DNA from 3 places in the Mesorhizobium sp. M0166 genome. Region 2 is predicted to be linked to each of the others. Evidence: predicted binding sites of a transcription regulator. Region 2 holds the regulator's gene; each other region holds the start of a gene.

Region 1 (4,290 bases), on a different contig from region 2:
ACCTGTTTGAACCGGTCGAGGTCAAGCAGCAGGAGCGCCAGATATCCGTCCTTGCCGCCACGATCCATCGATGCGAATTCTGCTTCCAGCCGGGAAGAAAAGCTCCGCCGATTGGCAAGCCCGGTAAGTGGATCGAAATGCGCGAGGCGGAGGATCTCTTCTTCCGCCTTCTTGCGCTCACGGATGTCGCGGACGGCAAGCACCGTATGAGGCCTGCCGCAGTAGGTGATCTTCCTGGCGATCAGCTCGACAGGAATTCTCGCGCCGTCGCTGCCCCTTAATTTCGCTTCCTGCGCCTGTTCGCCGAAGCCGGATATATCGGCTGCGCTCCGTCCGTCGAAAAGCTCGCCGAGTTGCATCGTGTTGAGGGTGGCTGTCGCTGTTCCGGTCAGCTTAGCCATACTGTCATTGGCGCTGACGATGCGGGTGCCATCGCAAACGATCAGACCTTCCACCGCGGCATTCGCGAGATCGTGCATGCGATCGGCCTCGAGCTTCTGGCGGCGAAAGCGCAGGTCGATCCACAGGGCGGTGCCCGACAGCACAAGGATTATCAGGCTGGCGACCGCTGCAGCAAAGGCCTGGGAAACGGGATCGATTGAATGTGCCGATATTTCAATCGCGGAATCCGGAATGATCGACACCGCGGCCATCGCGATGAAATGCAGGCTGCAGATCGCCAGCGTCAAAAGCGCGGCGCCGCCGAGAGTGGCGAGCGCTGACGGGCGGCGCAAGACTACAAGAAGCGCCAGTGCCGCAAGGGTCACGCCGGCCAGAAGCGATATCGCGACAAGGAGCAGGTTCCATACGACCCGGCCTTCGACCTCGAAAGCGGCCATGCCGATGTAGTGCATCGTCGCGATGGCGCCGCCCAGGATGGCGCCACCGACGAGGAAATGGTCGATGCCGCGGCGCAAAGTGGCGACCCACATCCCAAGCGCGGTCAGGATGACGGCGGCGGCAAGCGAAAAGGCGGATAATGCCGGATTGTATGCGTTAGGTATTCCCGGCGTAAACGCGGTCATGGCGATGAAATGCGTCGCCCATATGCCGAACCCGGTCGAGGCCGCGGCGATCATCAGCCAGGCAAGCCGGTTTCGCTCGGTCGATCGGCCGACATGCTTAAGGAGATTAACCGCTGAGAAGCAAGAAATTCCACAGACGAGTGCGGCAAGCGCAACCAGTCTCGGATCGTGCTGACTTACAATACAATTATAGACCGTCAGCATCCTGGTTCACTCGGTCTGCCAAATCTAACAGGGGAGGTGCGACTGATTAGCTCTTGGAGATTTTAACGAATGGTTAACCCGCGGGCCATGAGGCGGGTCTTCGGGGGAAAACCGACGCCGCTGCGCCGAAAAGGCGGTGATGTAGTTTCTGACGCCGCGTTCGGTAGCGAGTGCACTTTAGTAAAGAATGATGTTCATTGATCCGCAACAAAACCGTTGTCCGATTGTCATCAGCGCCACATATTGGCTTTGCGGAAGTGCCCCTTTCGCCAATGACAAACGGGAGATGAAACATGAAGTTCTTCGGCTTCGCGGCCGGTATTGCCGCCACCTTGACCCTGCTTTCCACCACATCCGCCTTCGCCGTCACGCAGATCAGTTGGTGGCACGCCATGACCGGCGCCAACGCCGAGGTCGTTGACAAGATCTCCAAGGATTTCAACGCCAGCCAGAGCGACTATGAGCTCGTTCCGGTGTTCAAGGGCACCTATCCAGAGACGCTGAATGCGGGCATCGCTGCATTCCGCGCCGGCCAAGCGCCCGATATCCTCCAGGTGTTCGATGTCGGCACCGGCGTGATGATGGCGGCCGAGGGTGCGATTAAGCCGGTGGCCGATGTGATGACCGGTGCCGGGATGACCTTCGACAAGAGCCAGTATCTGCCCGGCATCGTCGGCTATTATTCGAAGCCGGACGGCACCATGCTGTCGTTCCCCTACAACTCTTCCTCACCGATCCTCTACTACAACAAGGACATCTTCCAGAAGGCAGGCCTCGACGTGAAAAATCCGCCCAAGACCTGGAACGAGGTGTGGGAAGCTGCCAAGAAGATTAAGACGAGCGGCGCCGCCTCTTGCGGTTATACCTCGACCTGGCTGACCTGGATCCACTTGGAGAATTTCGCGGCGTGGAATGACGTGCCTTGGGCCAGCCAACAGAATGGCCTGGCCGGCGGTGATGTCGAACTCAAGATCAATGCGCCGATTTTCGTCAACCACTTCCAGGCGCTCGCTGACCTGGCCAAGGACGGCACGTTCAAATATGGCGGACGCACCTCCGAAGCCAAGCAGATATTCCTCGCCGGCGAATGCGGCATCTTCACCGAATCGTCGGGCGGCCTCGGCGATATCGTCAAGTCCGGCATGAACTATGGCATCGGCCAGCTTCCTTACGACAGTGACGCCAAGGGGGCCCCGCAGAACACGACGCCGGGCGGTGCCAGCCTGTGGGTGTTCGGCAACAAGTCGGACGAGGAATACAAGGGCGTTGCCGCCTTCTTTGCCTATCTGTCCAAGACCGATGTGCAGGAATATCTGCACCAGAAGTCGGGATACCTGCCTGTGACGCTCGCCGCATATGAGGCGACCAAGAAATCAGGCTTCTATGACAAGAACCCCGGCCGCGAGACACCCATCCTGCAGATGATCGGAAAGTCGCCGACCGACAATTCGAAGGGCGTGCGCCTGCCGAATCTGCCGCAGGTGCGCGATATCCAGAACGAGGAGCTGGAGAAGATGCTGGCCGGCCAGCAAACCGCCCAGCAGGCGCTCGACAATGCGGTCGCGCGCGGCAACGCCGCGATCAAGGAAGCCCTGGACAACTAACGAGACCATCACGGTTAAAGCGCGTCGCGTTTGAATGGCCACATGCTACGCGCTTTAAGCTCTTGTTCTTATGAATGTCGTTATCCCAAAACCGCTGCGCACTTTTGGGCGACATGCATTAGTCGGTTGGAATATCGCCCGCGCGAGCGCGCGTGGGCGATGCCTGGATAGCGAGGGAAATCAGCCTGTCTGCACGCATCGTCTTTCCCAACAAGATCCTGCCCTACCTGCTGGTGGCACCACAACTCGCCATCACCCTGGTTTTCTTCTACTGGCCGGCCGGTCAGGCGCTTTACCAGTCGATGCTCAGGCAAGACCCGTTCGGGCTGAAGAGCAGGTTCGTCTGGTTTGCCAATTTCCGGAAGGTGCTGGCCGATCCGGCCTACCTCAACTCGATCAAGGTCACAGTGGTGTTCTCGCTTGCAACCGCGATCGTTGCCATGGTTGCGGCCCTGTTGCTGGCGGCCATGGCCGAGAAGGCCGTGCGCGGCAAAGGCCTCTACCGCACACTATTGATATGGCCTTACGCCGTGGCGCCGGCGATTGCCGGCATGCTTTGGCTTTTCCTGTTCAATCCCTCGATCGGCTCGTTGGCCTATTTGCTGAGAAGCCTCGGCATCGCATGGGACCCACTGCTCAACGGCAACCACGCCATGATCCTGCTGGTGTCGGCTGCTGCCTGGAAGCAGATCAGCTACAATTTCCTGTTCTTCGTCGCCGGCCTGCAGGCGGTGCCGAAAACGCTGATCGAAGCGGCGGCCATGGACGGCGCCGGCGAAACCAAGCGCTTCTGGACCATCGTCTTCCCGCTGCTTGCGCCGACAACCTTTTTCCTGCTGGTCGTCAACACCGTCTATGCCCTGTTCGACACGTTCGGCATCGTTCATGCCGTCACCGGCGGCGGGCCGGGCAAGACGACCGAGACGCTGGTCTACAAGGTCTACAATGACGGCTTCGTCAATCTGATCCTGGGCGATTCGGCGGCGCAGTCGGTCATCCTGATGGCCATCGTCATCGCGCTCACAGCGATCCAGTTCCGCTATGTGGAACGCAAAGTCCATTACGGCTAGGGCAGCGATGATCGGCCAGTCCCCGCTCCGCACCTTCATCGCCCATGCCGTGCTCATCCTCGGCATATTGATCGTGGCTTTTCCGATCTACTACACCTTCGTGGCCTCGACGCACACGCTGCAAACGATCCTCAAGCCGCCGCTGCCGCTGTTGCCCGGCGGCCAGCTATTGAACAATTACAGCGAGGCGCTGTTCGGCGGCATCGGTCGTATCGGCGGTGTTAGCGTCGGCAGGCTGCTCCTCAACACCACCATCATGGCGCTCGGCGTCGCGGTCGGAAAGATCTTCATTTCGATCCTGTCAGCCTACGCGATCGTGTTCTTCCGCTTTCCGCTGCGCATGACCTTCTTCTGGCTGATCTTCATCACCTTGATGCTTCCAGTCGA
Region 2 (4,290 bases):
GAGCCCGTTTCGTTGAAACGCGGTCGTCCGCAGGTCGGCCTCGCCCTCAACCCGGAAGCTGCGGCGGTGTTGACCGTGGTGTTGTCGCTGAATTTCCTGTCGGCCGCCATTATCGACTATGCGGGACAGGTGGTCGCCGAGGAACAGCGCCGGCTGGACACGCTGACCATGCCGCGCGACGAACTGATCCGCGAATGCATGGCCATCGTCCGGCGCCGACTTGAGGATCCAGACCTTGACGTCCGCAGTGTCGCCCGCATCGCCCTAGCTATCCAGGGCATTACCGACTCCCCTGCACGCGCCATGCTGTGGTCGCCGATCACGCCGCAGACCGACATTGCCTTTGCCGACATGCTGGAGGACGAATTCGGCATCCCGGCAACGGTGGAGAACGACTGCAATATGATGGCGGTGGCTCTGCGCTGGCGCAAGCCGGACCGCCATCGCGACGACTTCATCGCCATCCTGCTTTCGCATGGCATCGGCATGGGGCTAGTGTTGAAGGGCGAGCTGTTCACCGGCACGCATTCCTCGGGCGGCGAGTTTGGCCACATGATCCATCGTCCAGGCGGCGCGCTCTGCCGTTGCGGACGACGCGGCTGCATCGAGGCCTATGCCGGCAACTACGCCATCTGGCGCAACGCCAGGCAGATGAGCGAAGACAGCGAACCGGTCGCCGACGTCAGCGACGCCGACATGCGCGCCCTGGCGGCCCGGGCGCGCGAGAAAGATGGGCCGGAACGCGAGGCCTACTGCAAGGCCGGCGAAGCGCTGGGTTTCGGTCTCGGCTCGCTGTTCGCGCTGATCGATCCGGCACCGGTCGCGATGGTCGGCGCCAGTGCCGCCGCCTTCGATCTGATCGAGCCGGCCTTGCGCAAGGCAATCGCACAGACCGCCGGCGGCCAGCATTCCGGCTCGATCTCTTTCGACACTGAGCCGAACGAATTGCCGCTGATCCGCGAAGGCTGCGCGATGCGGGCGTTAAGCTTCGTCGACCAGGAGATTTTCGCGCCGGGCGCGCAAATGAGGCCCGGCGTCCGAAAGAACGTCGCCTGACCAGGCGGATCAATCTTCCCTGATCGCATAACCGGCACCGCGGATGGTGCGGATGACATCCGGCATGCGGCCGTTATTGACGGCTTTGCGCAGCCGGCCGACATGGACGTCCACTGTGCGTTCGTCGATGTAGATCGTCTCGCCCCAGACATTATCGAGCAACTGGCTGCGCGAGAAGACGCGGCCCGGATGCCGCATCATAAACTCCAGCAGCCGGAATTCGGTCGGTCCGAGCCTGATCTCGCTCTTCTTGCGATAGACCCTGTGCGATTCGCGATCGAGCACGATGTCGCCGACCTTCAGCACGCTGGACAGCACTTCCGGCTTGGCGCGGCGCAGCAGCGCCTTGACCCTGGCCATGAATTCCGGTGTAGAAAACGGTTTGACCAGATAGTCGTCGGCGCCGGTCGAAAGACCGCGCACCCGGTCGCTCTCCTCGCCGCGCGCGGTCAGCATGATGATCGGCAGCCGCTCGGTTTCGGGGCGCACCCGCAACCGGCGGCAGAGCTCGATGCCGGAAACCGCTGGTATCATCCAGTCGAGCACCAGAAGGTCGGGCACATTCTCCTGCAAACGGATCTCGGCTTCGTCGCCGCGTGTCACCACCTCGACCTGGTAGCCTTCGGATTCGAGATTGTAGCGGAGCAGCACACCCAACGGCTCCTCGTCCTCCACCACCATTACTCGTGGTGCGATCATCAGCTGGGCACCCCCATCATGTCACCGGCGCGGACATTGTCGTTTCGTCCTGCTTCGGACGATTGACCGGCAATTGCTCGCCGGTCAGCACATAATACGCATTTTCGGCGATGTTGGTGACATGGTCGCCGATCCGCTCCAGATTCTTGGCGCAGAACAGCAGGTGCGTGCAAGCGGTGATGTTGCGCGGATCTTCCATCATGTAGGTCAATAGCTCGCGGAACACGGACGTGTATTTGACGTCAATGCGCTCGTCGGCGGCACGCAGCTTGGCCAACGCGGCCGCATCGCCTGCAGCATACTCCTCGATGACGCCCTGCACCTGGATGAGCACCAGCTGCGCCATCGCGTCGATGGAATGCGACAAGTCGCGCGGCGTGACGCTGAGGCCGACCGCACTCACACGCTTGGCGATATTCTTGGCAAGGTCGCCGATGCGTTCGAGGTCGCCGGCCATGCGGATCGCTCCGACCACATGGCGAAGATCGTGGGCCATCGGCTGGCGTTTGGCGATCAGGGTGATGGCGCGGTCGTCCAGTTCGCGTTGACGCGCATCCATGATGGCGTCGTCGGAAACGACGCGTTGCGCCAACACGTTGTCGGAATTCAACAGGGCCTTGGTCGCCCCGCCGACCATCGAACCGGCGAGGTCGGCCATGTCGCGGATCAGCTTGCTGATCTGCTCGAGATCCTCGTCGAAAGAAGCGACTGTGTGTTCGCCCATGGTCCTGTCCTCATATGCATGATCGGAACGGCTCAGCCGAAGCGGCCGGTGATATAATCCTGCGTGCGCTTCTCGCGGGGCGACGTGAAGATCTTCTCGGTCCGGTCGAACTCGACCAGTTCACCGAGATACATGAAGGCGGTCTGGCGCGACACGCGCGCCGCCTGCTGCATGTTGTGGGTGACGATGACGATCGTGTAGTCGGCTTGCAATTCGTCGATCAGTTCCTCGATCTTGGCGGTCGACAATGGGTCGAGTGCGGACGCCGGTTCGTCGAGCAGAATGACTTCCGGCTTCACGGCCACGGTGCGGGCGATACAGAGCCGCTGCTGCTGGCCGCCGGACAGGCTCAAGCCGCTGGCGTTGAGTTTGTCCTTGACCTCGCTCCACAGCGCGGCGCGCTTCAACGCCTGTTCGACGCGGCCGTCCATCTCGGACTTGCCGAGGTTTTCGTAGAGCCTGACGCCGAAGGCGATGTTCTCGTAGATCGACATCGGGAACGGCGTCGGCTTCTGGAACACCATGCCGATCTTGGTCCTGAGGAGGTTGAGATCCTGCGACCGGTCGAGAATGTTTTTGCCGTCGAGCAGCACCTGGCCCTCGGCTGTCTGTTTCGGGTAGAGCTCATAGATGCGGTTGAACACACGCAGCAGCGTCGATTTCCCGCAGCCCGAAGGCCCAATGAAGGCCGTGACGCTGCGCTCGGGCAGCGACAGGCTGATGTCCTTTAGCGCCTTGCTCTGGCCGTAGTAGAAGTTGAGGTTCTTGACCTCGATCTTCGTCTTCTCGGCGACCGTTTCGGTCATCGTCATGTCCGGGGACAACATCTGTGTCATCTGTCCTCTCTGCGTCCGGTAAGGCTGCGGGCGAGGATGCTCAAGCCCAGAACCGTCAGGGTGATTATGAGTGCGCCGGTCCACGCCAGTTGCTGCCATTCCTCGTAAGGGCTGAGAGCGAACTGGAAGATGGTCACCGGCAGGCTGGCCATCGGCGCGTTGATATTGCTGCTCCAGAACTGGTTGTTGAGCGCGGTGAAGAGCAGCGGCGCCGTCTCGCCGGAAATGCGCGCTATCGCCAGCAATATGCCGGTGACGATGCCGGATAATGCGGCGCGGTAGGCGACCGAACGGATCACCACCCAGCGCGGCGCGCCGATCGCGGCACCGGCTTCACGTAATGCGTTCGGCACCAGGTTGAGCATGTCTTCGGTGGTGCGCACGACCACCGGAATGACCAGGATGGCAAGCGCAACGGCGCCGGCAATGGCCGAGAAATGCCCCATTGGCCGCACCATCAACTCATAGACGAACAAGCCGATGATGATCGACGGCGCCGACAACAGGATGTCGTTGATGAAGCGGACGACGGTGGTGATGCGCGAGAAACGTCCATATTCGGCCATGTAGGTTCCCGCCAGCACGCCGATCGGCGTGCCGACGACAACAGCGATGATCGTCATCAGCAGGCTTCCCGCAATGGCATTGAGCAGGCCGCCGGCCTCGCCCGGTGGTGGCGTCATCTCGGTGAAGACCGCAAGCGAAAGCCCGGCCGTGCCCTTATAGACCAGCGCGCCGAGGATGAGCGCCAGCCAGGCAAGCCCGATGCCGGCGGCGACGACGCAAAGCGCCATCATCACCGAATTCCTGGCTTTGCGGCGGCTGTGGAGCGATGAGGATGTCGACATCGGTCAGGCTCCCGTACGGGCGTCGATCCGCATCAGCATATAGCGGGCGGCGGCAAGGATCAGGAAGGTGATGACGAACAGGATCAGGCCGAGCGAAACCAGCGAGGAGGTGTAGAGATCGCCGTCG
Region 3 (4,290 bases), on a different contig from region 2:
CGCGGAACGAGCCGGACTGTTTCAGAAGCTGGTCGACGAGGGTGGTTTTTCCATGGTCGACGTGCGCGATGATCGCGATATTGCGGATTTTCATGTTTCGGTCTCGGGAGCGTTGCAGGCAGCAGGCCAAAAGGCGCTGCCTCTTTCGGTTGGGCGGCTCATACAGGGTTTTTCGCAATTGCGAAAGAGGAGGCGAGCCACCAAATAAAGTCACCAAATCTTAAATGTCTTGGTGTGAAGTGGAATTATTAACCAAGGCGGAACCTTTCATGGTCCGGACAGTTCGAATTTCATGATCGAGATAGGCATCAAACTCAGGCCGATTTTGGCATGTACCGCGCTCGCCGTCCTCCTCGCGGCAGGCGCGGCGCAGTCAGCGGCGTCGTTCAAGGAGACGCGGTCTGCTTTGCCGTCCGACAAGCGGTCGGCGGAGCAGCTTTTTGCCGATGCACCCGACGGTGTCGACCCGGTGGTGACTGGGCCGGTCAGCGCAGCGTTCAAGCAGCGGCAGCAAAATGCCGGATGCGACAGCGCCGTCTGGCCCAACATTCCCGTCGTCTGCTATCCCGATTGATACACGTCCTACCCTCGGGCTGGCCCGAGGGTAGTGGCGCAGTTGCTCACGCCGACCGCACCGGATCGAGCGTGACCTTGTAGAGTTCACTGTCGTCGCGATCCATCAGCCGCACCGTCAACTGCTCGGTGGCGCCATCGATGTCGACGAGCCCGAAGAACTGCAGGCCAGCCGACGGCGGCAGGTTTTGACCCTGTTCGGCAGTCGGCGCCTTTATGAACTTCAGCTCCGGGCCGAATGTCATGTCGAAACCATTAGGCCCGAACGTGCCGGAATGGATCGGACCCGAAACAAATTCCCAGAACGGATTGAAGTCCTGGAACTGCGCCTTGTCCGGATTGTAGTAATGCGCGGCTGTGTAATGCACGTCTGCGGTGAGCCAGACGGTGTTGCTGATACCCGCATTCTTTATATAGCGAAGAAGGTCGGCAATTTCCAGCTCACGCCCCTTGGCCGGGCCATTGTCGCCATTGCTGACCGCCTCGGCCCCTACCTTCTTGCTGCCGTCATTCCAGACGACGAGGCCGAGCGGCATGTCGGCGGCGATGATTTTCCAGGTTGCGTTGGAATTCGCCAGTTCACGCTTCAGCCACTTGATCTGCTGTTCCCCGAGAATGCGCGATTGCGGCGTCATCGTCTCCTGCATATCCGGACCGTTGGGGCCGCGGTAGGAACGCATGTCGAGGAAGAACACGTCGAGCAGCGGACCATAGGCGATCTTGCGGTAGACGCGACCGGGCTCCGACGGCTCGTAACGGATCGTCGTCATTTCGTGGAAGGCGCGCGCCGCACGTGCCGCCAGCACATGGATGGATTTTTCAGTGTAGCGATCGTCGGCGCTCAGGTCTTTCGAGTCCGACCAGTTGTTCAGCACCTCGTGGTCATCCCACTGATAGAAAGTCGGACAGATGGCGCTGAGCGCCAGCACATGCCTGTCCATCATGTTGAATTTCCACTGCCCACGGTATTCGTCCAGCGTCTCGGCAACCTTGCGCTTCTCGTCGATCAGCACTGTGTTTTTCCATTTGCCGCCGTTGGGCAGGTCGACCTCGTCCTTCATCGCGCCATCGGCATAGATCGTATCGCCCGAATGCAGGAAGAAGTCGGGCGTGTGCTTGGCAATGGTGGCGTAGGTCTTCATGCCGGTCTCGTCGATGCCCCAGCCTTGGCCGGCGGTGTCGCCCGACCAGGCGAAACGAATGTCGCGCTTCGACGCAGGCGCCGTGCGGAAGCGGCCGACGATTGGCTCTGAAACGGCATTGATGTCGGCAAGATCGGCCGCGACCATGCGGTAGAAGATGTCCTGGTCGGAGGCGAGATCGGTAAGCAGCCGCTTCACCGTATTATCGCTGGCCGGCGAGGTATCGAGCGGCGCCAGGCGGACGGCATTGGCGAAGCTTTCCGTCGACGACACTTCGAACATGACGCGCGACGGCCGGTCGGTGCGCGTCCAGACCATGCCGCTGGTGGCGTCGACGTCGCCGGACTGGATGCCATGGGTGAAGGCGGGACGCTGATTGGCGCGCGAGTAATACGGAAGGGCGAGACCCGAGACGCCGGCCAGGCCAACGGCGCTGGCCGACGTGACGAAAGCGCGCCGCGTCATCGAAATCTTGTTCATGGCTGTCTCCTGGATGGCGTTGAACGTCGCCGCCAAGCTCCAGCTTCAATGTTTCAGGCACATTTCGAAACGATGAAGGTTTGATAACAGTGAACAGGCTGGTGAATCTCCCTCCTTGAGGGGGAGATTCGCGCTCAGCCGTCGCAGCTCAAGCCGCCTGCGGTTCCGGATCAAACGCCGGGCGGGCGGTGTTGATCAGCAGCGAGATGCAGGCGGCGGCTATTGCCGTCATGCCGGCGATCAGGAAGGCAAGCTCGTAATTGCCTTGCAGCTCGCGCATGGTGCCGCCGAAAAAGGCCGCCGTTGCCGCACCCACCTGATGGCCGGCGACGATCCAGCCGAAGACGATCGGCCCGCTGCGGTCGCCGAACGCCTCGTTGGAAAGCCGCAGCGTCGGCGGCACCGTGGCAATCCAGTCCAGTCCGTAAAACACGGCGAAGATGATCAGGCTGGTCGCCGAGAAGCCGGAATAGGGCAAATAGATCAGCGACAGGCCGCGGATGCCATAATAGACGCCGAGCAGCTTGCGTGGGTCGAACCGGTCGGTGAGCCAGCCCGACAGTGTCGTGCCGATCAGGTCGAAAATGCCCATCATCGAGAGCAGGCCTGCGGCCTGCACTTCGCCGATGCCCATGTCGCCGCAAAAGGCGATCAGGTGCGTGCCGACCAACCCGTTGGTGGTGAAGCCGCAAACAAAGAAGGTGGCGAACAGGTACCAGAACACACGCGTACCGGCGGCGCGGCGCAACGTGCTCAGTGTATGCGCGAGGAAATTGCCTTGCGCGGCCGGCGGCGCCGGCGGCACGTCGTCGGCCTCGGCACCGTAACGCACCATGCCAATCGCGGCCGGACGCTCCGGCACCAGCATATAAACCAGCGGCACCAAGGCGGCGGTGGCCACGGCAATGGCAATGGCGACCGGCTTCCAGCCGCCCGACTGGGCGAGCGAGGCGAGCAGCGGCAGGAAGACCAGCAGCCCGGTGGCGCTGGAGGCCGACATCAGTCCCATCACCAGGCCGCGATTGGTCTTGAACCAGCGGTTGACGATGGTCGCGCCGAGCACGGTGGCGACAGCGCCCGAACTGATGCCGGAAAACACGCCCCAGGTGAGGAGCAGATGCCATGGCTTGGTCATCAGCAGGCTGAGCGCGGTCGATCCGGACATCAAAAGCAGCGCGGCAAGCAATGTGCGGCGCAGCCCGATCCGCTCCATCAGCGCTGCGGCAAAGGGCCCGGTCAGGCCATAGAGGAAGATGCCGGTGGCCGCCGCCAGCGAGACGACGTCGCGCCGCCAGCCGAAACTGTTCTCCAGCGGCAGCATCATGACTGCCGGCGCCGAACGCAGGCCCGCCGCGATGAGCAGGCAGAGGAAGATGACGGCGACCACGACGAAAGCGTAGCGCTGGCCAAACGGACGGGATTGAGCTATCATGTTACTGACCGGTACGTTGCAGGAGCGCGAAACATACGTACCGACCGGTAACATTGTCAACCAGGCAATCGGCAGACCAGGCATGAAAAGCATTGAACCAACGATCAAGGCGAATGACGCACCGCCGCCTCGCGCCGCCGAACGGATCCTCCAGGTGGCGCGCGACCTGTTCTATAGGCAAGGGATCAGGGCGATCGGCGTCGATGAGATCGTGCGGCGTGCCGGCGTCACCAAGCCCAGCCTCTACCGCAGCTTCCCGTCCAAGGATGAGCTGGCCGCATCCTACCTCCGGCACTATGACCTCGAATTCTGGGAGCGTTTCGACGAGGCGGTGGATGCCCATCCCGGCGATCCGCGCGCGCAGATCGTCGCCTTCCTGACGCGTGTCGGCAAGCGCACGCAAAGGCCCGACTATCGCGGCTGCGGCATGACCAATGCCGCGGTCGAATATCCCGAACATGGCCATCCGGCCCGCGTCGTGAGCGAGGCCAACAAGCAGGAACTGCGCCGGCGCCTGCGCGCCATGGCGGCAGCGATGGGCGCCGGCGACGCCGACACGCTGGGCGACGGGCTGCTGCTGCTGATCGAGGGCGCCTATATTAGCGGCCAGCTGTTCGGTGCCGGCGGACCGGCGCAGTCGGTGGCCCGCAACGCCGACCTTCT

The links. Region 2 encodes PhoB, which activates phosphate uptake and scavenging genes when phosphate is short. Its sites were predicted from a motif close to TGTCATNNANCTGTCAT; they were not measured.
Region 1: a site for PhoB is predicted at 1,444-1,460, ahead of ugpB (sn-glycerol-3-phosphate ABC transporter substrate-binding protein UgpB). Genes of this name have one in related genera too.
Region 3: a site for PhoB is predicted at 2,268-2,284, ahead of NKJ46_RS30620 (alkaline phosphatase D family protein). Genes of this name have one in related genera too.

What each region holds. Positions count from the first base shown of each region.
Region 1 is NZ_JAMYTD010000035.1:14,390-18,679, reverse strand. It holds partial or broken gene NKJ46_RS26965 (EAL domain-containing protein) at 1-1,229, opposite strand, end outside; gene ugpB (sn-glycerol-3-phosphate ABC transporter substrate-binding protein UgpB) at 1,523-2,833, shown strand; gene ugpA (sn-glycerol-3-phosphate ABC transporter permease UgpA) at 3,019-3,903, shown strand; gene ugpE (sn-glycerol-3-phosphate ABC transporter permease UgpE) at 3,911-4,290, shown strand, end outside.
Region 2 is NZ_JAMYTD010000016.1:73,664-77,953, reverse strand. It holds gene NKJ46_RS18650 (ROK family protein) at 1-1,056, shown strand, start outside; gene phoB (phosphate regulon transcriptional regulator PhoB) at 1,066-1,755, opposite strand; gene phoU (phosphate signaling complex protein PhoU) at 1,772-2,479, opposite strand; gene pstB (phosphate ABC transporter ATP-binding protein PstB) at 2,512-3,315, opposite strand; gene pstA (phosphate ABC transporter permease PstA) at 3,312-4,163, opposite strand; gene pstC (phosphate ABC transporter permease subunit PstC) at 4,167-4,290, opposite strand, start outside.
Region 3 is NZ_JAMYTD010000050.1:11,318-15,607, forward strand. It holds gene typA (translational GTPase TypA) at 1-94, opposite strand, end outside; gene NKJ46_RS30615 (hypothetical protein) at 293-574, shown strand; gene NKJ46_RS30620 (alkaline phosphatase D family protein) at 621-2,195, opposite strand; gene NKJ46_RS30625 (MFS transporter) at 2,344-3,627, opposite strand; gene NKJ46_RS30630 (TetR/AcrR family transcriptional regulator) at 3,710-4,290, shown strand, end outside.